Regions from separate parts of the Eubacterium limosum genome, predicted to be linked through region 1. Evidence: predicted binding sites of a transcription regulator. Region 1 holds the regulator's gene; each other region holds the start of a gene.
What was found. The regulator Rex, encoded in region 1, represses fermentation and respiration genes when NADH is low (regulators of the CRP and FNR family bind a similar motif). The targets are predictions, from matches to a motif close to ATTGTTAANNNNTTAACAAT.

Region 2: the regulator Rex is predicted to act here: its motif matches at 2,109-2,128, upstream of acsD (acetyl-CoA decarbonylase/synthase complex subunit delta).
Region 3: the regulator Rex is predicted to act here: its motif matches at 1,390-1,409, upstream of fucO (lactaldehyde reductase).
Region 4: the regulator Rex is predicted to act here: its motif matches at 1,779-1,798, upstream of B2M23_RS20600 (butyryl-CoA:acetate CoA-transferase).

What each region holds. Positions count from the first base shown of each region.
Region 1 covers NZ_CP019962.1:2,723,298-2,726,517, forward strand. Annotated here, with positions in the region: gene B2M23_RS12810 (DUF1538 domain-containing protein) at 1-400, shown strand, start outside; gene B2M23_RS12815 (P-II family nitrogen regulator) at 468-818, shown strand; gene B2M23_RS12820 (redox-sensing transcriptional repressor Rex) at 978-1,622, shown strand; cyclic di-GMP riboswitch class I at 1,720-1,807, shown strand; gene B2M23_RS12825 (sensor domain-containing protein) at 1,832-3,220, shown strand, end outside.
Region 2 covers NZ_CP019962.1:1,827,943-1,831,162, reverse strand. Annotated here, with positions in the region: gene acsC (acetyl-CoA decarbonylase/synthase complex subunit gamma) at 1-992, opposite strand, end outside; gene acsD (acetyl-CoA decarbonylase/synthase complex subunit delta) at 1,012-1,947, opposite strand; gene B2M23_RS08360 (DUF3786 domain-containing protein) at 2,268-2,915, opposite strand; gene acsV (corrinoid activation/regeneration protein AcsV) at 2,929-3,220, opposite strand, start outside.
Region 3 covers NZ_CP019962.1:3,416,731-3,419,950, forward strand. Annotated here, with positions in the region: gene fucO (lactaldehyde reductase) at 36-1,184, opposite strand; gene B2M23_RS16015 (MATE family efflux transporter) at 1,498-2,859, shown strand; gene B2M23_RS16020 (DUF3169 family protein) at 2,905-3,220, opposite strand, start outside.
Region 4 covers NZ_CP019962.1:4,383,343-4,386,562, forward strand. Annotated here, with positions in the region: gene B2M23_RS20600 (butyryl-CoA:acetate CoA-transferase) at 401-1,753, opposite strand; gene B2M23_RS20605 (hypothetical protein) at 1,892-2,812, opposite strand; gene B2M23_RS20610 (hypothetical protein) at 2,926-3,189, opposite strand; gene B2M23_RS20615 (SHOCT-like domain-containing protein) at 3,207-3,220, opposite strand, start outside.

The DNA.
Region 1 (3,220 bases):
CAAGGCGCGGGTTATGCTGCTGGCGATCTCACTGGGGGTAGCGTTAGCGGTTATGACAGCCATGATCCGGCTGCTGGTCGGTATCTCCCTCTGGTGGATTCTGATTCCCGGCTATATACTGGCCTTTATTCTCGGCCGTTTTGTGGAACCAAATTTTTTAGCCATGGCCTTTGATAACGGCGGTGTGGCCACTGGCCCGATGTGCTCGACCTTTATCCTGTCCCTTTCGGTGGCTGTGGCGGGCGCGACTCCCGGCCGCAATCCGCTGCTGGACGGCTTTGGCGTTGTGGCACTGATCGCTCTTGCACCGATCCTGACAACCCTGCTTCTGGGCTTCTTTTATAAGCAGAAGGAGGCATACAGGAAAAGACAGTGCGAAAAGCAATCCCGTGATTCTTAACCGGTATTGACAGAAGATTTTAATCATATATAATATGTAGATTACTTAGCGAATGATGGAGGAAAAAATGGAAGACAGAAATAAAATTAAGACCGAACTGATTGTGGTGATTGTGGAAAAGGATATGTCCGGCGAGGTCATTGACGCTGCTAAACAGGGCGGCGCTGACGGAGCGACTGTCATGTACGGCCGCGGGTCTGGCATCCATGAGAACGCGCGGTTTTTCGGCATCACCATTGAACCGGAAAAGGAGATTGTTCTGATTCTGGTGGATGCGTCCATAAGGAACGCGGTACTCTGCTCGATCCAGCGGAAAATCGAAATCGACAAGCCGGGTATGGGCATCGCCTTTGTGCTGGATGTATCCAAGGTGATCGGCAGCCCGCATCTTAACCTGATGTCGGACATCGCAGATTAATTGCTTTTAAAGATACCCCAAAGGCGCTTATTTGCTCGATTTCTGAAGGATTCAAAAAACTTTGACACTTTTTTGATTAATTCGGTCATAAAAATTGACGTTTTTTTAACAACTTGATATAATAAAAAGGATAAGTACGACGCAGGAGGGGAGTGCAGAATGCAAACTTTTTCAAAAAGGGTATCGATGACAGTTGTTAAGCGTCTGCCCAAGTATTACCAGTATTTAACCGATTTACAGGATCAACATATTGAAAAAATCTCGTCTAAGGAGCTGGCGGCAATGATGGGGCTGACCGCCTCGCAGATCCGGCAGGATCTGAATTCCTTTGGCGCTTACGGACAGCAGGGCTATGGTTATAAGGTAAAAGAGCTGAAGGAGGCCATTCGCAAAATTCTTGGGCTTGATCTCCAGTATAACTGCATTATTATCGGTTCTGGGAACCTGGGCCACGCCATTGTCAATTACGAGCGTTTTAAAGAAGAAGGCATCCATTTCAAAGCCATGTTTGATGTGGACCCGGACCAGATCGGCAAGAAGGTCGGCAATGTGACAGTCTACCATATGGATGATCTCGACGCTTTTGTCGCACACCATAAAATTGATATCTGTATCTTGAGTGTGCCGCAGAAAGTCGGGCAGGAAACCACGGACCGTGTCGTAGAGCTGGGCATCAAGGCGATTCTGAACTTTGTTCCTCTGGATCTGACAGTGCCTGATGACGTGGTGGTAGAGAGTGTGAATATCACCGACAGCCTCTTTACGCTGACCTATCTGATTAACGAAGATGACGATGATGAATAAATGTATACAGCAGGCGTGAAGCCTGCTTTTTTTGTAAAAAATAGGAGTTGTATTTCAAAAAAAACTATTATATAATAGAAGACAGTTATAAATATAATTGATATCAGGGCAAATCTGTTGAAAGATAGAGACGCAAAGCTAAAGGGCCTAAACAAACATAAATTGTAGGGCAGCCAGCTGCAGTTGAACCCCACAATAGGAGCTGTAAAATGGCAGAAAAAAAGATGAATGAAACCATTGAAAAGAATATTTACGATGTAGCTTTGCGCAATATTTACGATGAGCTTTATGAATTGAATGTTACAAGGAACCGTTATCGCATTATCTACCATGTGGAGAATAAATATGTGACGCCGCCGGAAGAAGGTATTCTGGCAGATGCCGTTGCCGATGTGTCAGCGCACATGATCCACCCGGAGGATTCGAAACGGTTTTTGGAATTTTTTGACCTTGATAAAATACACGTAGCCTTGGAATCTGGAAAGGGCAGCGTTATCGGTGAGTTCCGCAAACTATGGGTGGACGGGAGCTTTCACTGGGCTTCACTGACCGTTTTTCCGGCGGTCGATTATGGCGGGGAGGATGAGATCCTGCTCTGCTTTATCATGGATATCGACTATAAAAAACAGATGGAAGCCGTTGAAAAGGAAAACGAGAGCCTCCAGAAAAAACAGATAGACGACGAGCGCTACCGTCTGGTCATTGAGCAGACCAATACCCTGGTGTTTGAGTGGATCATTGAGACGGATCAGCGTTACTATGCGCCTGAATTTTCAGAAATATTCATGGGCAGCTATGACGGCCGGGATATCAAGGAAATCTGGCTTAACGACGAAGTGGTCCATCCCAAGGATATTGAAGTGCTAAAGCAGAAAATGAATATGGAAGCCATCAGTAACGGCCAGGTGGAAATGGAGATACGCCTGTGCAATAAGAAAGGGCGGTACATCTGGTGTAAGATTGTCTTTAATGTACTTTATAATGAGGATGGCAGCATCAAGCGGGTGATCGGCACCCTGAACAATATCGACGAATCCAAGCGGGCTCACGAAACCCTGAAATACCGAGCAGAGTTTGATCGGCTGACTGGTATTTATAATATCAATACCTTTTATGCGCAGGCCGAAAGACTGGTCAAGGATTATCCAGACCAAAAATTTGCTGTGGTGCGGCTGGATGTCAACCGCTTTAAATTTATTAACGATCTGCACGGGCGTGAGGAGGGCAATCGACTGCTCAGGTTTATGGCAACGGTTATTTCGGCCAATATGGGGCCTTTGGATGCCTTTGGGCGGATGAACAGCGATGTGTTCTGCCTTTGCATGTCTTATGCTTCAGGCAATCCTCTGCTCGAGCGCATAAAGAAGATCCTGAAAGAGATCAACCAGTTTTCTGAGAGCTACCAGGTCATGCCCTCCTGCGGAATCTGCATTGTGAAAGACCGTGATACCCAGATGAGTATCCTCTGCGACTGGGCAAACCTGGCCCAGAAAACCATCAAGGGAAGCCAGATCAAGCAATGGGCCTTTTATGATAAAAAGCTGAGAGCCAAACAGCTTGAGGAGCAGCGAATCGAAAATGAAATGGATGAGGCGCTT
Region 2 (3,220 bases), 900 kb from region 1:
GCTTTGTTGAATTCGTAGATAGTCGGTTCAACACGCATTGGTTTCTGAGGATCGGTGAAGATGTTCTGTCTTAAACCGAACAGTGGCAGTGCCTGTTTGAAGTCCATATCGCTCATTACGATGATGGAGCCATAGCGCAGAACAAAAGCAGAAGCTAAGGCAACTTCCATCTGTTCGCAGCAAGCAATTTTATTAACAAATACAACTGAAGGATAACCGAAAGTTCTGTCATCGCCCTTCAGGGTGTTTGTACGGATGGTTACAGCGTTGTTATAAGCTTCTTTAACAGAGCTGTCGCCAACGTTCAGAACCAGGTTCTTGTAACCAGCAGCTTCGATTTTTTCAACAGTGTCGTGTAATTCTTCGATAGAACCAGCGGAAACACCCAGTACAACGTCGGCAGCTTTGGCAACTTCTACCATAGCGTCTGCATTTGCAGGTGTAGCACCCATTAAGATACCCTTAGCAGCTTTGATCGCTTCAGCAGCTTCCTTAGCTACTTCAACATCTTCAACAACAGCCATTGGCACACGGCCCAGTTCGATCACTTTAGCGATCAGGTCTAAGAATTTAGCTTTGTCAGCAGCATAACGTACAGAAGCAACTTCTACGCACATTAATTCGCCGATACGGTCATATTTAACAGCTTCTAAATGAGCTACCTTCTTAGCAATTTCATCGTCAGAGTCTGCGTCTGAGAATTCAACTGCGAATAAAGCTTTGTTAACATAAGTTTTTTCATGTCTGAATAATACAGTTTCGCCGCCCAAAGCACATTCTGTATCGCCAGTTCCGATCTTGATTGTTTTCATCGGAGGAGCGGTAGCTTCAGATAACTGAGCTTTAGCTTCGTCTGTAATATACGGGCATTTATCAATTTCTGCAGCGCCAGCGGCTACTTTCATTGAGAATGCCATACATGTAGGGAATCCACATTCCTTACAGTTTTTCTTAGGAGTCAGTTTAAAAATATCTAAACCTTTTACTGCCATTTTTTTGCGCCTACCTTTCCTAACCTACTAACTCTTTGATAAAGTTTTTAATCACTTTAGCTGATTCCGGATGTTTAACAATAACAGCGTTTGAGCCGCCGATTAAGCAAGAAGCTGCAGTGGAAACTTCCATAGCGATACCACGTTCTTCCTGATTTCCCCATTCAGGAGCTTCTTCTTCTGTGAACACAGCTTCTTTTACGCCCCATGCTTCGTCGCCAACATTGGTCATGATTGGCATCTGAAGGTCTGTATCGTTCTGGCCTAAAGCGGCTAAACGGATACGGTCCATTGTGGAAGCAACATATTCGAAACCATAGCCAACAGCAGCGGTTCCAACATCCATGATGATGTTTCCACCGTCAACACCTAACTGTGTCAACAGGATATTTAACTGTTTTGCAAGGTTGATATCAACAGCAGACTGGCCGGATACTTTGTGACCGTCAGCATTACCTGCTACGCCAACAGATTTGTAGTTATCTTCAACAGCTGAGAATAAAACAGCGTTTTTGCCAGACAATGCCTGAGAAACTTTAACCAGTAAATCACCGTCTTTTTCAGCGTTGTTGCAGCCTGCAACAACCAGCGGAAGATCGATTGCTGCTTCGACAGCTTTAGCGATTTCAACACATTCTTCAGATGATTTGTTAGCACCGTTAGGATCGGCACTGATTAATTTTAATGCGATAAACTGTGCGTCTGTATTATCCTGTACATATTTTGCCCATGCTGCAGGATCCTTTACGACGTCACCATAAGCGTCAACCAGACATTTTTCCCAGTCTTCTGGGTAACTGTCTAAAATTTCGACACCAACAACCGGTGCGCTTCCTTCACCACTTAAAAATGGTAATCCTTTTTCTCCTCCGAGAGTAACTGCTGCATCTCCAACACCAATTACACACTCATTGATCTTGCCACTAAACTTTTGTTCTGCTTTTTTGAATGGCATTTCCTCGTTACCTCCTAACTCGTTCTTGTTAGTATTTTTTTATATTTCAAAGCCCGGAATCGTTTTATGAACATGACAAATTCCGGTTGCTTTAAAATTTCAATTGAAAATAAACCGGTGTACACAGACTTGTATATATAAGTATACACATATACTACTATCTTGTTATAAGTTTGTCAAACATTTTTCGACCAAAAACAAAAATTTACCCGTCTTTCTAAAGCTTTTAATTCGCAGTTATTCAGTAGGTTTAAATGATTTCATGAAACCCATGAAAACGACCCCGTAAATAAGCAAAATATTACTATATTTCACGGATGTCAGTCTGCTTTTGCCAGCCGCTTCAACGCAGGGATAAAGATGTCACCCATTACGGCGAGATCCTCCGCGTCAAAGCCTGAGGTAATATTACTGTCGAAAAGAATCTGTGATTCTGGTGGAAATTCATCGTCTCCCAGCCAGAGGATCACGGTTAGATACATATTGTTGATAAACTCAAACCGGTAGGACAGATCACCATGCTTTTTAGGTTCTGCATTCAGCTTCTCCATGGCCCGCTTCAGCCCCTCAACATCATAGTTAAAGGTGAAGGCAAACCGCTTCAGGCATCGGCCCTCAAAGCTCTTAAAATAATGATTTCCACCCGAGATATCCCGGTATGCAATGGTTGTGCCCATCGGCGGCACGCCCTGGGCGTTAAGCAGATAACGCAGGATCATAGTCATCGGCTTATAATCGTCAAAGGCAGTCCCGTCCTTTAAAAGCACATCGCCTTCAGGATATTTTACCTTGTATTCCTCACCCATCAACGTCACTGTAAACAGCTGTTTTTCCGGGTCATAAGGACAGGTAGATTTCTCCGCAATCTCCAAGGGATCCTTATTCTTTATTAAATTTTTATAATGATCATAGGGCAGCTTATCTTTTCTCTTCTCTTCAATGGCTGCTTCTATTTCAGAATTTAGCATTGGTTACCTCTATCTATTTTTGCAGGCTCGGGAACAGGCTCATATCCGTGTGCGGAATAAAGCAGGCGGATATGAAGGCGTCCATATAAGACGGGTGGACACTAAGCTCCATATAAGTCATATTCTGTCCGATTTCTGCGATTTTTTCTTTTCCTTCAGCCAGCGTAAGGGCCAGATAGCACCCCTGCATTGAGCTGTTTCCAATATAATAATATTTTTCGACCGGTATATCCGGGAGCATACCGAGAGCAATGGCGTTTTCAATACCAAGGTTGCTGCCGATTCCTCCGGCTACATACACATTT
Region 3 (3,220 bases), 690 kb from region 1:
GAGGTATTGTTGGAGAATGAATGGTAAAAAAGGATTTACATCAGAGCTTTGTACAGTTCAACAATGTCTTCCAGGCTGGCATCTTTTGGATTGCCAGGTTTACAGGCATCATCAAATGCGGACTGTGCGAGGAAAGGAATATCTTCTTCCTTGACGATTTCCTTTAAATCCTGAGGAATACCGACGTCGATTGACAACTGGCGAACCGCATCCACAGCGGCTTTGCGGTATTCTTCCTGAGACATGCTCTCAGTGCCTTCAACACCCATGGCCTGCGCGATGTATCTGTATTTTTCGCCGGTTTCAGGCGCGTTATATTCCATGATGGAGGGTAAAAGGATCGCGTTGGCAACACCGTGTGGCGTGTCATAAACAGCGCCCAAGGCATGGGCCATGGAGTGGACAATGCCGAGACCGACATTGGAGAAGCCCATTCCCGCGACGTACTGGCCGAGTGCCATGTCTTCGCGTCCTTCAGGAGTGTTTTCGACAGCACCCCTTAAGGAACGTGCGATGATCTCAATGGCTTTTAAGTGGAACATATCTGAAAGCTCCCAGGCACCCAAGGTTGTATAGCCTTCGATGGCGTGTGTGAGGGCATCCATACCTGTGGAAGCGGTCAAACCCTTTGGCATACTGGACATCATGTCCGGATCTACAAAGGCAACGACCGGGATGTCATGTACGTCGACACAGACAAATTTACGTTTCTTTTCGACATCGGTAATAACGTAGTTAATGGTGACTTCTGCTGCGGTACCGGCAGTGGTTGGAACGGCAAAGATCGGAACACAGGGATTCTTTGTCGGGGCAACACCTTCCAGACTGCGGACATCTTCAAATTCAGGGTTGGTAATGATAATACCAATGGCTTTTGCGGTATCCATGGAGGAGCCGCCACCGATGGCGATCAGATAGTCTGCGCCGGAAGCCTTAAAGGCTGCAACACCAGTCTGTACGTTTTCGATGGTGGGATTCGGTTTGATTTCAGAGTAAACGTCATAATCAAGTCCTGCTTCGTCAAGAATATCCGTTACCTTTTTTGTCACATTAAATTTCACCAAATCAGGGTCAGAACAGACAAAGGCCTTTTTAAAGCCGCGCGCCTTTGCTTCGGTTGCAATTTCATTGATTGCGCCGCTGCCGTGATATGATGTTTCATTTAGAACGAATCGATTTGCCATAATAGTAATCTCCCTTAACTAATAAAATTAATATTATTTTATTCAATTTTCGTAAAATTCTCAAGATAGATTAATGTTCATTTGATGCAAATATTTATTAACGTTTTCATCTGTAAATGGCAAGTGTTTTTGCAAAGCGGAAAGAATGAAAATATTTTGCTCTTAAATGAAAGAAAAACAAAACGAAAAATCACAAAGGTTAAAAATTGATAATTTAATGACAGTAAACGTGCACAAATTTAAACTGGAAGCATTATCTGACCCTTGTTTATGCTATAATAACAAAGCAATTTATTATATGACAGGAGTAAAAATGACCACAACTTTTCCAGAAAATACAAGACAGGAATCCTTATTCAAGCTGACATGGCCCATTTTTGTGGAGCTTTTTCTGCAGATGCTGGTGGGGAATACGGACCAGATGATGGTGGGGCAGGTGTCACAGACTGGTGTGGGCGCCATCGGGAACGCTAACCAGATTATCAATGTCCTGCTGATTTCTTTCAGCATCATATCACTGGCTACCACAATTCTGGTTTCTCAGAATATGGGCGCAAAAAATTATAAAAATGTGTCGACAATCTATACATTGGCACTGATCGTCAACCTGATTTTCTCAGTGATCATCAGTGCGATTCTGCTGTTTTTTACAGAGTCCATCTATCATATGCTGCAGGTGCCAGACACCATTATGCCCGAAACGGTTGCCTATACGCGAATCATTGGCGCGGGTCTTTTTCTGCAGGCTGTGTTTCTGACCTTTTCGGCTATTTTCAGGAGCAACCGCCTGATGAAGGAAACCATGTTTGTCTCCATTATTATGAATGTGCTCAACATCGGTGGAAACTACATTCTGATTAACGGCATTGGCCTGCCAGGCCCCCTTGGTGTAACCGGAGCTGCCATCTCCAGCAACATCGCCAAGCTTGTCGGGGTGGTGATTGTCGTCTGTCTGTTCGTTAAAAAAATCAAACCGGGAATGTCTTTAAAAACATTGAGGCCTTTCCCAACTGCGATGCTCAAAAGATTATTGTTTATCGGGATTCCCTCGGGCGGTGAGACACTTTCATGGACGCTGAGCCAGACCGTGACAATGGGATTTGTGAATCTCTGCGGCGCGGTGGTCATTACAACCCGTGTGTACGCGGTGATGTTTGCCATGATCACTTACCTGTACAGCAATGCGATTTCCCAGTCCTCCCAGGTTTTAGTAGGCTATATGATCGGAGCGAGGGAATATGACAGCGCGGACAGGCGTGTGAAAGCTACACTCCGGTCATCTGTGCTGGTATCCTTCTGCGTGGCGCTTCTGCTTTTTGTGTTCAGTGATCAGATTTTTGGTTTTTTCACCTCAGACCCGGAAGTCATAGCCCTCGGCAAGCAGGTGATGTTCATCGATATTTTTCTGGAGCTCGGACGTGCGGTAAATATGGTGATGGTCCGCTCACTTCAGGCGGCCAATGACATTTTGTTTCCCATTGCCCTTGGTATTAGCTCACAATGGTTTGTGTCGGTGGTTCTGTGTTATGTTTTAGGCATTATACTGGGCTGGGGACTGGTCGGGATATGGATCGCCATGGCCTGTGATGAAATCCTGAGAGCCGCCATGTTTTTAGTCCGTTGGAAACGCAGGAAATGGATGGATTTAAGCATTAAGAACGCCGTGAAGGCCTGACAAAAACGAAGGAGGTACGTCGTTTCGACGTACCTCCCTTTTGGTTTAGCAGCCATCTCTGTCTATTTTTTTACTTTTTTGAAGATTCATGGAAAAGATACAGCACAGTGTGCTCTGCAGTCCCCATAAAATACCGATGATAATAAAGGGGAACGCGCCAATGGGGGTGGTCAGGGCCGCAAACATGAGCAGCATCATGACAATGAGAAAGGCCATCTGCATAATTTGAAAGGTTTTATAGGCAGCCTTGTAGAGAATGAATTTTTCCGCCTCATCATTGCTGTTCATCCATACCTTTTGAAAGTTTAAATCCAGTGGGTTTCCCTGTTTTTCCGGATTCATCTTTTTGGTCAGATTCACA
Region 4 (3,220 bases), 1.7 Mb from region 1:
GGCTCCTAACATTCCAACATCACGCGGGACAAATTTGACCACCTGCCGCCGCCGTACTGGCAATCGCCATACAAACGAACTTTTTTCTTTTCTGTCAATATGCGCTTTGGCTGTGTTTATTATTATAGTCGGTTAATCCTTTAAAATCAAGGAATTTCAGATAAAAGTTTCTTTTGTTAGTTATCTGTTTAACGAGGAAATATTTCTGTTCACTCCAGGCCGCTGTCTGAGCGGGCTTGCGGATACTGCATCTTTTTACATACATTAAAGCTTTCTTAAACACCGGGATCAGATTCGTCCATACCGGACACCGGCAAGGCCGCCAGAGGATGGCGCTCCCCTTCGGCACACCATCCCCATGAAAAAAGGACCAGCCGGTTTTGGCTGGTCCCTGAATGTTTTAGTTTTCCTTGTTGGTTCGTCTCCAGATGTGCATCTTTTCGGCTTCTGCGATAAGCTCGTCGCGGAAATCCGGGTGGGCGACGGAGATGATGGCGTCACATTTTTCCCAGGTGGACAGGCCCTTGAGGTTGACCTTGCCGTATTCGGTTACCAGGTAGTGGATGTTCGCGCGGGTGTCGGTAACAACGGAGCCTGGCTGCAGGGTTGGTACAATGCGGGATTTCATTTCGCCGTCTCTGGTCGTAAAGGTGGAGGAGCAGCAGATAAAGCTCTTTCCGCCGTTTGACAGGTACGCGCCCAGCACAAAGTCGAGCTGTCCGCCGGCACCGCTGATGTGCTTGATCCCGGAGGATTCTGAGCTGACCTGGCCAAAGAGGTCGACGTCAACAGCGTTGTTGATGGACATGAAATTATCAATGGCAGAGATGGAGCGGATATCGTTGGTATAATCGACCGGCGCGCTCATGCATTGCGGATTGTCGTGGATGTAATCATACAGCTTCTGGGTACCTGCGCCAAAGGCATAGGTCTGGCGGAAGCGGTCGATGTTTTTCTTGGAGCCGTTGATTTTGCCGGCTTTTGCGATATCGACAAAGGCATCGACGTACATTTCGGTATGAACGCCCAGATCCTTCAGGTCGGATTCCGCGATGAGTGACCCGACAGCGTTTGGCATTCCCCCGATACCAAGCTGGAGGCATGCGCCGTTCGGAATTTCTTCTACGATCAGCTCAGCGACTCTTTTATCAACGTCGGTTGCTGGACCGCCGGCGCCCAGCTCTGCCATGAGGGGATTCGGGCCTTCGACGATTTTGTCAACCTGAGAGATGTGGATGGCTTCTTCAAAGCCGCCAAGGCATCTCGGCATATTTTTATTGACTTCTACGATGATTGTTTTTGCGCGTTCGCACATTGCCATCATGTGTGAGGCATTGGGGCCGAAGTTGAAATAACCGTGATCATCCATCGGTGCGACCTGGAACATGGCCACGTCCACATCCTGTTTGGAATCTCTGTAGTATCTCGGCATTTCGGAGTAACGGATCGGTGTGTAGTAAGCGAAGCCCTGGGCAATGGCTTTTCTCTCAATACCGCTCATGTGCCAGGAATTCCAGGTGATATGGTCTGCCGGATTTTCAATTTTAAAAATCTCGGGCACCCACATCAGGATACCGCCGCGAATTTTAAGGTCAACCAGGTCGTTTTCGACCACATGGGCTGCCAGTGCCTTGTCCAGCTCTCTCGCTGTGGCGGAGCACCAGCCGTAATCCAGCCAGTCGCCGGATTTTACAACCTTGACCGCTTCTTCTGCCGTTACCAGTTTTTCAGCATATTCTTTAATAAAACTCATTTTTCCCTCCCATTTGGAATTGCTCTTAGTTAAACAATTGTCAATGTTTACTTATCTTTTATTATAACATACTATCCGCTGGTTTTTTAAAAAAAGCGAGAAATTACGTGGAATTTTTTGTCATTCGGGGTTTTTCGCTCATTTCTTTTTACTGCTCCTGCCGCCTTTTTTAATCCAGACCTCCGGCGCGCCCCTCAAAAAAGCCTTGAGAAGGTAGAGCCCCGAAAATACAGGCAGGGTAAGTGCCAGCGAAGTACAGGCGCTCTTGATGATTTGGGTGTTCAACTGGTCGGACAGCGTACTCAGAAGCCGGCTGAAGGCCGTATCGTCGAGCATCAGGTAGACCAGCAGGCCATAGAGCCCCAGGCAGAGCAGTCCGAAAAGCAGGTGCCGCACGTCAAAGGCTGGCCGCGGCATGCGGAACCAGGCCACAAAGCCGGCGCCAGCGGCCATGAGCAGGGTCAGCAGCGGGATTCCCAGAAAATTGTAGTACACGAGGGCTCTGCCCGTTACCCCGACTCTTTCCTCCATGCTCACAGCCGCTATGGCCCGTGTCATATAGGCCTGAATCTGGTCGTAGGCGACGACAAAGAGCAGGATCAGAATAATGGACAGAATCAGGTTCATGATTTTTTTGGAGACCGGCTCAGGGTTGGGCGCGCTGCGCAGCCCCTTATACAGGAAGACCCCGCCGAAAAGGAAAAGGCCGCTGGAAGCATTGGCGAGGGAGGCCCGCAGAGGGACGACAGCGATAAGGGTGGTGAGGGACGCGCCCAGAGCCACCATCACAATGCCAACAGTCAGGTTAAATACCGACAAATGCGCTTTACGGCGTTTAAAATCATTGGCAATGCCGCCGACCAGCCCGCCTAAGAGCACCAGATACACCCCGAACATTGCCCGGATATAGAGGGGCACTGCCACTGCGCCGCCGTTTTCTGCAAAATTCTGGCTGGCCGCATTCATATACTCGACGTAAAAGGCCTGAATGGCCGCGTACAGCAGGATAAACAAAATAGCCAGCAGGCCGCCCCGTATACGGTGAATTTCCTGTTTCATTGTTCACACCTCTTTCCAAAACAAAAAAATACTAAAGCAGCTTTTGCTTTAGTATAGCATTTTGCAATCGTTTTATCGAGGGTAAATATTTATCCTGTCCCTGTCCCCATCCGTCAGATGCGGATGGAGACATAGGTGCCGTCCTTAGCCTCGACATGGACGATTTCGAGGCCCTTATACTGCCTTAAAACAGAGACACAGTCCCGCACAATCACCTTAAAAGACTCCTTTGTGAGCAGTTCCCGGAAGGGCTCGGGAACCGATTCCCGCATTTTGACAAAGGCCACCTCCGGCACCAGATTAACGGCCAGCGAGGCCAGCCGCAGCGGAATGGGCAGCCGCAGCCTCAGGTTGCCTTCGTGTACTACAACGCGCATGGGTTCATCCTCCCGGGTCAGCCAATGTAGA